DNA from 2 places in the Streptomyces sp. a15 genome. Region 1 is predicted to be linked to the other one. Evidence: riboswitches for the same ligand, from Rfam matches in the RefSeq annotation. Region 1 holds a riboswitch; the other holds the start of a gene.
What was found. A riboswitch is a leader RNA that binds a small molecule or an ion and turns the genes downstream of it on or off. The one in region 1 is predicted to bind S-adenosylmethionine.
Positions count from the first base shown of each region.

Region 2: another riboswitch for S-adenosylmethionine. It lies ahead of AC5P09_RS08830 (aminotransferase class V-fold PLP-dependent enzyme); the one in region 1 lies ahead of thrC (threonine synthase).

Region 1 is NZ_JBWLKM010000012.1:59,997-65,824, reverse strand. Features, by position in the region: gene groL (chaperonin GroEL) at 1-1,237, opposite strand, end outside; gene AC5P09_RS15485 (cold-shock protein) at 1,558-1,764, opposite strand; gene AC5P09_RS15480 (MoaD/ThiS family protein) at 2,196-2,471, opposite strand; gene thrC (threonine synthase) at 2,556-3,866, opposite strand; SAM riboswitch class I at 3,885-4,043, opposite strand; gene AC5P09_RS15470 (glucosyl-3-phosphoglycerate synthase) at 4,231-5,175, shown strand; gene AC5P09_RS15465 (alpha,alpha-trehalose-phosphate synthase (UDP-forming)) at 5,288-5,828, shown strand, end outside.
Region 2 is NZ_JBWLKM010000005.1:256,792-262,619, reverse strand. Features, by position in the region: gene AC5P09_RS08845 (response regulator transcription factor) at 1-430, shown strand, start outside; gene AC5P09_RS08840 (SLC13 family permease) at 488-1,903, shown strand; gene AC5P09_RS08835 (glycerate kinase) at 1,914-3,110, shown strand; gene AC5P09_RS08830 (aminotransferase class V-fold PLP-dependent enzyme) at 3,062-4,459, opposite strand; SAM riboswitch class IV at 4,640-4,756, opposite strand; gene trpD (anthranilate phosphoribosyltransferase) at 4,833-5,828, opposite strand, start outside.

The DNA.
Region 1 (5,828 bases):
CACCGGCGACGATGCCCTCCTCGACGGCCGCCTTCGCGTTGCGAACGGCGTCCTCGATGCGGTGCTTGCGCTCCTTGAGCTCGACCTCGGTCGCGGCACCGGCCTTGATGACGGCCACGCCGCCCGCGAGCTTCGCCAGGCGCTCCTGGAGCTTCTCGCGGTCGTAGTCGGAGTCGCTGTTCTCGATCTCGGCGCGGATCTGGTTGACCCGGCCCTGAACCTGCTCGGAGGAGCCGGCACCGTCGACGATGGTGGTCTCGTCCTTGGTGATGACGACCTTGCGGGCACGGCCCAGAAGGTCGATGGAGGTGTTCTCCAGCTTGAGGCCGACCTCCTCGGAGATGACCTCGCCGCCGGTGAGGATGGCGATGTCGTTCAGCATCGCCTTGCGGCGGTCACCGAAGCCCGGAGCCTTGACGGCGACGGACTTGAAGGTGCCACGGATCTTGTTGACGACCAGGGTCGACAGGGCCTCGCCCTCCACGTCCTCGGCGATGATCAGCAGCGGCTTGCCCGACTGCATGACCTTCTCGAGGAGCGGGAGCAGGTCCTTGACGGAACCGATCTTGGAGTTGGCGATCAGGATGTACGGGTCGTCGAGCGACGCCTCCATACGCTCCATGTCGGTCGCGAAGTACGCCGAGATGTAGCCCTTGTCGAAGCGCATACCCTCGGTGAGCTCAAGCTCAAGACCGAAGGTCTGGGACTCCTCGACGGTGATGACGCCTTCCTTGCCGACCTTGTCCATCGCCTCGGCGATGAGCTCGCCGATCTGGGTGTCGGCGGCGGAGATGGAGGCCGTGGAGGCGATCTGCTCCTTGGTCTCGACATCCTTGGCCTGCTCGAGCAGGGCACCGGAGACGGCCTCGACGGCCTTCTCGATACCGCGCTTGAGAGCCATGGGGTTGGCGCCGGCGGCTACGTTGCGCAGACCCTCGCGCACGAGCGCCTGGGCGAGCACGGTCGCCGTGGTCGTTCCGTCGCCGGCGACGTCGTCCGTCTTCTTGGCGACTTCCTTGACCAGCTCGGCGCCGATCTTCTCGTACGGGTCCTCGAGCTCGATCTCCTTGGCGATGGAAACACCATCGTTGGTGATCGTGGGCGCGCCCCACTTCTTCTCGAGGACGACGTTGCGGCCCTTGGGGCCAAGGGTGACCTTGACGGCGTCGGCGAGCTGGTTCATCCCGCGCTCGAGACCGCGCCGTGCCTCCTCGTCGAACGCGATGATCTTGGCCATGTGAAGTGGTCCTCCCGGACAGGGGGTGGATTTCTCCGGACCGCGCTGGCGCCCGCGACGGACGGCCTGCCTGCCTCGTGGTTCCTTGCCCCACATGGCCTGCGGGCCTCACCGACCCGGTCCTCGTTGTCACTCTCACCTTCAGAGTGCTAACGCCAATGATTAGCACTCGCCCCTGTCGAGTGCAAGCGCCTCTCAGAGGTCGGCACCGCCGCGGGGACCCGGCGCCGGACATGCCGGAGGGCTCGTAACCCATGACTCCCCATGGGATACGAGCCCTCCGAAGAACAGAAGAACGTCGCTGTCAGTCGGCGCGTGCTTCAGCCGGTCGCCAGTCGGACCATGTCCGCCTGCGGCCCTTTCTGGCCCTGCGAGATCTCGAAATCAACCCGCTGACCTTCCTCCAGGGTGCGGTAGCCGTCCATCTGAATCGCGCTGTAGTGGACGAAAACATCCGCACCACCGTCGACCGCGATGAAGCCGTACCCCTTCTCCGCGTTGAACCACTTGACGGTGCCCTGAGCCATGCCTAACTCCCCTATTACTGGCCCTTGCACAGATCCACACTTCGCGGATCCGGGTCAGACCTCACCCCCCACATGGTTGGGGGCGTGCGCCGGAACGCGTCGACCGCGGCCGAATGTATCTGTCCAACTGCCGTCTGCAACAGGTCAATCGGACGAGAATTCTGGACGCGCACGGTCCGGAATGTGGTGAGAATTCACCCGAATTCGGGGCAAGTCGGGCCCCACAAAAAGCACAAAAGCCGCGAAAGAAGCACACACTTTGGCTACTTCTTGTCGGGTGCAAGGTTGAATTCAAGGGCTTACGACCCGCAGGTCGGCATCGCGTTCCCCAACTGTACCGCGCTCAACCATATTGAATTGCCCCCTCCGCTTCTCTCACGGAGGGGGCAATTCGTTGAACTCTCAGTAACCGGCGTTACCGACGGTAATGATCAGCCTCCGGCAACGGCCGGAATGATGGAGACGCCGGCACCGTCCGGGGTCGCGGTCTCCAGTCCCTGCTCGAAGCGGACGTCGTCGTCGTTCACGTACACGTTGACGAACCGACGCAGCTTGCCCTGGTCGTCGAGCACACGGGCGGCGATACCCGTGTGGTTCTTCTCCAGGTCACTGATGACCTCGGCGAGGGTGCCCCCCTCGGCGACGACCTCGGCCTTGCCGCCGGTGTAGGTGCGCAGGATGGTGGGGATGCGGACGGTAACGCTCACGATGTGACCTCCGGTCAGGTAAGCGCCCTGAAGGGGCGCGGGGAACTGCGCGACCAGCCCCCACCGGCCCGCAGACGAATGGAACTAAGCGAGACCAGCCTCACGGAACGACTCAAGGTTCGGACGAATGGTCGCAGTAAGCCCCGTCCCCGCCACCGCATCCAACGTCTTCAGCCCGTCGCCGGTGTTCAGCACGACCGTGGTCTTGGCCGGGTCCAGCAGCCCGTTCTCGATCAGCTTCTTCGCGACGCCGACCGTCACACCACCGGCGGTCTCCGCGAAGATGCCCTCGGTCCGCGCAAGGAGCTTGATCGCATCGACGACCTGCTCGTCGTTGACGTCCTCCACCGCACCGCCCGTACGCCGCGCGATGTCGAGCACGTACGGCCCGTCCGCCGGGTTGCCGATGGCCAGCGACTTGGCGATGGTGTTCGGCTTCTGCGGCCGTACGACGTCGTGTCCGGCCTTGTAGGCGACGGACACCGGCGAGCAGCCCTCGGCCTGCGCGCCGAAGATCTTGTACGGCTTGTCCTCGACGAGCCCGAGCTTGATCAGCTCCTGCAGGCCCTTGTCGATCTTCGTGAGCTGCGAGCCGGAGGCGATCGGGACGACCAGCTGGTCCGGCAGCTGCCAGCCGAGCTGCTCGCAGATCTCGTACGCCAGGGTCTTGGAGCCCTCGGCGTAGTACGGCCGCAGGTTGACGTTGACGAAGCCCCAGCCCTCGCCGGCCGGGTCGCCGATCAGCTCGGAGCAGAAGCGGTTCACGTCGTCGTAGTTGCCCTCGATGCCGACGAGCTCGCCGCCGTAGATCGCGGCCATGACGACCTTGCCCTGCTCCAGGTCGTGCGGGATGAACACGCAGGAGCGGAAGCCGGCGCGGGCCGCCGCGGCGCCCACCGCACCGGCCAGGTTGCCCGTGGAGGAGCAGGAGAGGGTGGTGAAGTCGAAGGCGCGGGCGGCCTCGATGGCCTGGGCGACGACGCGGTCCTTGAAGGAGTGCGTCGGGTTGCCGGAGTCGTCCTTGACGAAGAGCTTGCCGGCGTCGACACCCAGCTCGCGGGCGAGGTTGTCGGCCTTGACGAGCTTGGTCCAGCCGGGGTTGATGTTGGGCTTGTCCGCCACGTCGGCCGGGACGGGCAGCAGCGGCGCGTAGCGCCAGATGTTCGCGGGTCCCGCCTCGATCTGCTTGCGGAGCTCCTCCGTGTCGTATGCGGAGAAGTCGTACGCGATCTCGAGCGGGCCGAAACACTCCTCGCACGCGAAGACCGGGCCGAGGGGCACGCGGTGGCCGCATTCGCGGCAGCTGAGCGCTGCGGCGGGGCCGAGGTCGACGGGGGAGTCCGCGGGGACGTTCGCGGTGGTGTCCGTGGTGCTTGCAACAGTCTGCGCAGCCATGTGAGGCGAGGCCCTTTCTCCTCATCTTCCTCACGACGCATCTCGCCGTGAGACGGATTTGGCACCTTCCCTAGCCGGGGAGCCTCGCTAAAACGATCGTCACTGATCGCTACGAGACCGGCTGGAGGGTTGCCGGGGCTTCATCGGGCCGTATCCCTCTGCCCCTCTGGATGAGCGGTATGTAGTTGTTGATCGTTGAAACGGAACGCCGACCCCGACATGCGATGGTCATCAGCGTTGTTCAAGACTGTAACCGAAGGCCAGGACAGTTGAGATAGCCGTCCGAACCGCGAGATGGATCACATGTTCCACCAAGAGGCATGGATCACACGCTCGCCGAGAGAACGCAGAGGAGCCGCGCACCGTGCTGAATGAGGTCGAGCGTTGGCTGAGCACTCGCTCCTGGTCGAAGACCGATCGCCCGCTCCACAAGATCCTGGCAGCGAAACGCGCCACGCGACAGTCGGTCAGTGTCGTGCTGCCCGCGCTCAACGAGGAGGAGACGGTCGGTGACATCGTCGCCGTGATCCGTCACGACCTCATGCAACAGGTCCCGCTCGTCGACGAGATCGTCGTCGTCGACTCGGGATCGACCGACCGCACGTCCGAGGTGGCAGCCGCCGCGGGGGCCCGGGTCGTCCACCGCGACGACATACTCCCCCGCATACCGGTCGCCCCCGGCAAGGGCGAGGTGCTCTGGCGCTCGCTCCTGGCCACCAACGGCGACATCATCTGCTTCATCGACGCCGACCTGAAGGAGTTCTCCTCCGACTTCGTCTCCGGGATCGTGGGGCCGCTGCTCACCGAACCCGGGGTCCAGCTGGTCAAGGGGATGTACGACCGTCCCCTCGGCGGCGCTGCCGGTCAGGGCGGCCGGGTCACCGAACTGATGGCCCGCCCGCTGCTGAACATGCACTGGCCGCAGCTGGCCGGTTTCGTACAGCCGCTCGGCGGTGAGTACGCGGCCCGCCGCTCGCTCCTCGAACAGCTCCCCTTCCCGGTGGGCTACGGCGTGGAGCTGGGCATGCTGGTCGACGCCCTGCACCTGGTGGGCCTCGACGCGCTCGCCCAGGTCGACGTCGGGGTGCGCAAGCACCGCCACCAGGACGGCCAGGCACTGGGCCGCATGTCCGCCGCGATCTACCGCACGGCCCAGCTCCGGCTGGCCCGCGGGCACCTGATCCGTCCCTCCCTCACCCAGTTCGAACGGGGCGAGGACGGCTTCGAGCCGCGCACCTACTCCGTGGACACGGAGGAGCGGCCGCCGATGGTGGAGATCGCGGAGTACGCGCATCGAAAGGTCGCCTGACCGGGTGTGTTCCGGCATCCGAGGGCCGTACGAAGGCCGTACAGGGGCCGTATACGGCCCTCGGAGCCGCCCGAACGTTTGATTGTTTCCGGGCCGGGCTAGGTTGTGGCGTATGGCTTCAACGCAGGCTGCTCGGAGTGCTGAGGTACTCGTCGCGTCCAACCGCGGCCCGGTTTCGTACGAGGTGCGCCCAGACGGTACGGGCGGCTCGCTCCACGCCAAACGGGGTGGCGGCGGGCTGGTCTCGGGACTGTCCGCCATCGGGTCCGACGCGGGCACGCTGTGGGTGTGCTCGGCGCTCGGCGACGGCGACCGCGAGGCGGTACGGCGCGGCGTCGGCGAGCCGGGCGTCCGCATGCTCGACATCCCTGCCGACGTGCACGCCGACGCGTACAACGGCATCGCCAACTCCGTGCTGTGGTTCGTCCACCACATGCTGTACCAGACCCCGCTGGAGCCGGTCTTCGACGCGGAGTTCCGGCGGCAGTGGGCGTCGTACGAGACGTACAACCGCGCGTTCGCCCAGGCGCTGGCCGAGGACGCGACCGAGGGCGCGGCGGTCGTCGTGCAGGACTACCACCTCGCCCTGGTCCCGGGCATGCTCCGCGAGCTGCGCCCCGACCTGCGGATCGGCCACTTCTCCCACACGCCGT
Region 2 (5,828 bases), on a different contig from region 1:
GACCGCGCGGGACTCCGTACGGGACACCGTGGCCGGCCTGGAGGGCGGCGCCGACGACTGGATGACCAAGCCGTTCCGCTTCGAGGAACTGCTCGCCCGGGTGCGCCTGCGGCTGCGTACGGCGGCCCGCGCGCCGGAGGTGACCGTGCTGCGGTCCGGCACCCTGAGCCTGGACCTGCGGACGCGGAGGGCTCGGGCGGGCGAGCGCACGATCGACCTGACGGCCCGCGAGTTCGTGCTCCTGGAGCTGTTCCTGCGCCACCCGGGCCAGGTGCTCTCCCGCGAGCAGATCCTGTCGCACGTGTGGGGCTACGACTTCGACCCGGGCTCCAACATCGTGGACGTGTACGTACGGGCACTGCGCAAGAAGCTCGGCGCCGAGCAGGTGGAGACGGTGCGGGGGATGGGGTACCGGCTGCCCGGCGGGTGAAGTCCCCTTCATGTACGGCTCATTCAGGGCTCACCGCCCGGATGAACCGTAGATGACGTGACCCTGAACCTCCGCCTGGCCGCCGCCCTGTGCGTGGCCCTCTCCCTGTGCGCGCTGCTCGCGGTCCCCGGCAACTTCCCCGGCCTGGGCGGGGAGGCGCGGCTGACCCTCGCGGTGTTCGCGCTGGCGACCTGCGCCTGGATCGGTACGCCGATCGACGACACGTACATCGCGCTGGGCGCCGGACTCGCCCTCACGGTGACCGGGGTGATCAGCAGCGACACCCTGTTCGGCACCCTCGGCGACTCGACGGTGTGGCTGCTGATCTGCGCCTTCGTCCTGGCGGCGGCGGTGGCCCGGACCGGGCTCGCCGGACGGGCGGCGGCGTTCCTGGTGGGCGGGGCGCGCACGGTACGGCAGCTCGTGCACCTGACGACGGCCGCGCTGGTCGTCACGGCGTTCGCGGTGCCGGCGACCTCCGGCAGGGCCGCCCTCGCACTGCCGGTGTTCCTGGCCCTCGCCAAGGCCCTTGCCGACCGGAAACGACTGGTCGTGATGCTGGCGCTGCTGTTCCCGACCGTGATCCTGCTGTCTGCGGTGGCGACCCTGATCGGGGCAGGCGCCCATCTGATCACCGTGTCGGTGCTGTGGGAGGCGGCCGGCGAGCGGATCGGCTTCACCGAGTGGCTGCTGCTCGGGCTGCCGCTGGCGGTGGTCTCCTCCCACCTGGCCGCCGAGGCCGTCCTGTTGACGACCACGCGACGCGCGGACCGCCGGGGCCCCGTGCACATCACCGCCGAGGAGATCCAGCAGCACACCGACAGCCCCGTCACCGGCCCCTGGACCCAGGCCGAGACGCGCTGCGCCCTGCTCCTCGGTACGGTCGTGCTGCTGTGGTGCAGTGAGCCGTTGCACCGGGTGCCGCCCGCGGTCGTCGCGCTGATCGGCGCGGTCGTGGCGGCCTCGCCCGCCCTGGGCACCGTACGCCTGAAGGACGCCCTGCGGACCGTGCCCTGGGCGCTGCTGCTGTTCATGGCCGCGACCATGGCGATGGGCGTCGCGCTCGCCGACTCGGGGGCGGCGAAGTGGCTGGTGTCCGGGCTGCCCCCGGGCGTTACTCCCCTGGTGTTCCTGACGGTCGTGGTCGTGGTGAGCACAGCGGCGCACCTGGTACTCCAGTCGCGTTCGGCCCGTTCGTCGGTGCTCGTCCCGCTGGTCGTCGCGGCGGCCGCCGGTGCCGGCGTCAACCCGGTCGCGGCGGCGCTCGCGTCCACCGCCGCCGCGGGTTTCTGCCACACGCTCCCCGCCTCGGCCAAGCCGGTCACGCTCTTCGCGGAGATCCCCGGCACGCCCACCTACACGCCCCGCGACCTGCTGCGCCTGTCCGCCGTCCTGGCACCGCTGACCGCCGCGCTCGTCCTGCTGTTCGCCGTCGCGGTGTGGCCGCTGCTCGGTGTTCCCGTCGTCCGTTAGGAGCTTTGCCATGCTGAGCCGAGTCGTCGTAGCCCCCAGCGGCTTCAAGGAGTCCCTGTCCGCGCAGGCCGCAGCCGACGCCATCGCGGACGGCGTCCGCCGGGTCCTGCCGGACGCCGCCCTCGACCTGATCCCCCTGGTCGACGGCGGCGAGGGCACGGCCGCCGCGCTGGCCGCCGCGACCGGCGGACGGCTCGTCGCGCTGCCCGCCACGGGCCCGGTCGGCGAACCGGTCGGCACCCACTTCGCGCTGCTCGGCTCCCGGGACACCGCGGTCGTGGAGATGGCCGCGGTCGCCGGCCTCTCCCTCGTGCCCCGCGCCCTGCGCGACCCGGGCGCCACCACGACGTACGGCGTCGGCGAGCTGATCCGCGCCGCGCTCGACACCGGCGTCCGCAGGATCCTGGTCGGCTGCGGCGACTCGGGCACGTCCGACGGGGGCGCGGGCGCGCTCCAGGCGCTCGGGGTCCGGCTGTTGGACTCGGACGGCTTCGAACTGCCCCACGGCGGGCGGGAGTTGATCCGGCTGCACCGCATCGACCCGTCCGGCCTGGACCCCCGCCTCAAGGGCGTCGAGCTGCTCGTCGCCTGCAATCCGTACAACGTGCTGTGCGGGGAGCGGGGCGTGGCCCGCGTGTTCGGCCCGCAGAAGGGGGCGACGCCCGCACAGGTGGAGGAGCTGTCGGCCGGCCTGGAGAACTGGGCGTACGTCCTCACCCGTGACCTGGCGGTCGCGGGCACCGACCTCCACGGCGGCCCCGGCACCGGTGCGTCCGGCGGCCTCGGTGCCGGTCTCGCCGCCCTCGGTGCCCGTCTCCTGCCCCGCTTCGACGTACTGCTCGACCACCTCGACCTGGACGCCCGGCTGGCCCGCGCCGACCTGGTCGTCACCGCCGAGGGCGCCCTGGACCGCCAGACGCCGCGCGGGAAGGTCCCCGCCGAGGTGGCCCGGCGGGCCAAGCTGCACGGACGCCCGGTGCTCGCGCTGGCGGGCACCCTCGGCGAGGGTGCGCACGACGTGCCGGGCGTGGACGCGTGCAGCGGGATCCTGCCGGCGCCGATGGCTCTGGCCGAGGCGCTGGTGCGGGCTTCGGAACTGCTCACCGACGCCACCGAACGCGCCCTGCGGATGATCCTGCTGGGCGCCCGGCTACCGGGTCACGCCGAGGTGGTGTCCGGCACGCAACGCCCGTCCTCGGTACGGTAGTTCCACTTCGCTCCGTCCCGGACCAGCTCCTTCACGGCGCTCACGAAACGCTCCACGTGCTCGTCCGGCGTGCCCGCGCCGAAGCTCACCCGGATCGCGTTGAGGGACTTCTCGCCGGGCGCGGCCTCGGGGGCACCGCACTCACCCTGGCTCCGGGGGTCGCTCCCGAGCAGGGTGCGCACCAGCGGGTGGGCGCAGAAGAGGCCGTCGCGGACGCCGATGCCGTACTCGGCGGAGAGCGCGGCGGCGAAGTGGGAGCTGTTCCAGCCCTCGACGACGAAGGAGATCACGCCGACCCGCGGGGCGTCGTCACCGAAGAGGGAGAGGACCCTGACCTCGGGGACCTCGGCGAGACCCGCGCGGACCGTGTCGATCAGGTGCTGCTCCCGGGCCACCAGCGTGTCGAAGCCGGCCTCGGTGAGGGCCTTGCAGGCGGAGGCGATGGAGTAGACCCCGATGACGTTGGGCGAGCCGGCCTCGTGCCGGGCGGCGCTCTCGTGCCACTCCACGTCCACTCCCCCGTCCTGGCGCCGCGTGACCTTGCGGCTGGCGCCGCCGCCCGCGAGGTACGGCTCGGCCGCGCGCAGCCAGTCGGCACGGCCGGCCAGGACGCCGGAGCCGAAGGGGGCGTACAGCTTGTGCCCGGAGAAGGCGACCCAGTCGACGTCGAGGTCCCGCACCGACACCGGGTGGTGCGGGGCCAGCTGGGCGGCGTCCAGGACGATCCGGGCGCCGTGCGCATGCGCGGCGGCCGCGAGCTCCCGTACGGGCCACAGCTCACCGGTGACGTTCGAGGCGCCGGTCACGCAGACCAGGGCCGGGCCGTGGCCCTCTTGAATAGATGCAGTGCGGTCGGCGAGGGCGCGCTCCAGGGTCGCCACCGCCTGGCGCGGGGTGCGCGGGGCGTCGAGGTAGCTGACGCGGGCGTCCTGCCAGGGCAGCAGCGAGGCGTGGTGCTCGGTCTCGAAGACGAAGACCTGGCAGTCGGCCGGGAGCGCGGCGGCGAGCAGGTTGAGCGAGTCGGTGGTGGACCGGGTGAAGACCACCTGGTCGTCGGCTCGGCAGTCGAGGAACTCGGCGACCGTCGTGCGGGCGTTCTCGAAGAGGTCGGTGGACAGCTGGGAGAGGTAGCCGGCGCCCCGGTGGACGCTGCCGTAGTACGGGGCGTAGGCCGCCACGTCGTCCCACACGCGCTGCAGTGCCGGCGCGCTGGCCGCGTAGTCGAGCGCGGCGTAGGTGACCTCGCCGCCGGTGACGAGCGGGACGGTGACATCCCGGCCCAGAACGGGCAGCGCGCCCGAAATGTCACTGCAAAGGGACTGGGCGGCGGCAACGGTGGAGACAGACATGGCGAACTCCCGTGAGAGGCAGGTGGAATCACCGCGCGAGCGGACGTGGCTCAGCGCAGGAGAAGGTGAAAAGGGGTGTGCGGAGGCGGGGCTCTGCGGCCCTATCGCATTCGCTTGCTCACGGAAGGCTCCCTCGACGACCAGGACCCCTGGTACTGCGCTCGTTCAAGAGCCGCGAGGGGTCCGCGCTTGCCGCGGGCCTTGCTGCCCACGACCTGGTCTTCACCCGGGGCACCCCGCCACGGACGGAGGGTTGCCGGACAGTCGGCCGGGGCCTCATGACTGTCACTCATGACCTGGTTCAAAAACGTACGCGAAGTGATCGCGGTCCCGCAACCCGAGTCCGGATCGCGGGACATCACGACGTGCGGTGCTACGCGTTGCTGGCCGCCACCCACCGCTCCAGCGTCCGCTTGGCCGCGCCCGAGTCGATCGACTCGGCCGCCTTGGCCATGCCGACCCCGAGCTGCTCGGCCAACGGTGCCCCGGTCGGCTCCAACGCCACCAGCGCCGCCGCCGAGTTCAGCAGTACGGCGTCCCGCACCGGCCCGGTCTCGCCGTCCAGCAGCCGCCGGGCGACCTCGGCGTTGTACGACGCGTCCGCGCCCCTGAGCGCCTCCACCGGCACCAGTTCGAGGCCGACGTCCCGCGGGTCGAAGGCCTCCTCGGCGACCTTGCCGTCGCGCACGACCCACACCCGGGAGGTGGCCGTGGTGGTCAGCTCGTCGAGGCCGTCGTCGCCGCGGAACACCAGCGCGGAGGAGCCGCGCTCGGCCAGTACGCCGGCGATGAGCCCCGCCATCCGGGTGTCGAAGCAGCCGATCGCCGAGGCGGTGACCCGGGCGGGGTTGGTCAGCGGACCGAGGAGGTTGAAGGAGGTCGGGATGCCGAGGTCCCGCCGGACCGCGCCGACGAATCGCATCGACGGGTGGAACTTGGCCGCGAAGCAGAAGGTGATCCCGGCCTCCTCCACCACCCGCGCGACCCCCTCGGGCGACAGGTCCAGGTTGATGCCGAGCTTCTCCAGCACGTCGGACGACCCGCTCGCCGAGGACGAGGCCCGGTTGCCGTGCTTGACGACCTTCGCCCCGGTGCCCGCGATCACGATGGCGGACATCGTCGAGATGTTGACCGTCTTGGCCCGGTCGCCGCCCGTACCGACGATGTCGACGGCGGGACCCGGGATGTCCAGCGGCTGCGCGTGCGCGTACATCGCCTCGACGAGACCGTTGATCTCCTCGACCGTCTCGCCCTTGGCCCGCAGCGCCACCATGAAGCCCGCGATCTGGGCGTCCGAGGCCTCACCGCTCATGAAGCGGTCCATCGCCCAGGCCGTGTCGCCGGCGCTCAGGTCCCGCCCGCCGAGCAG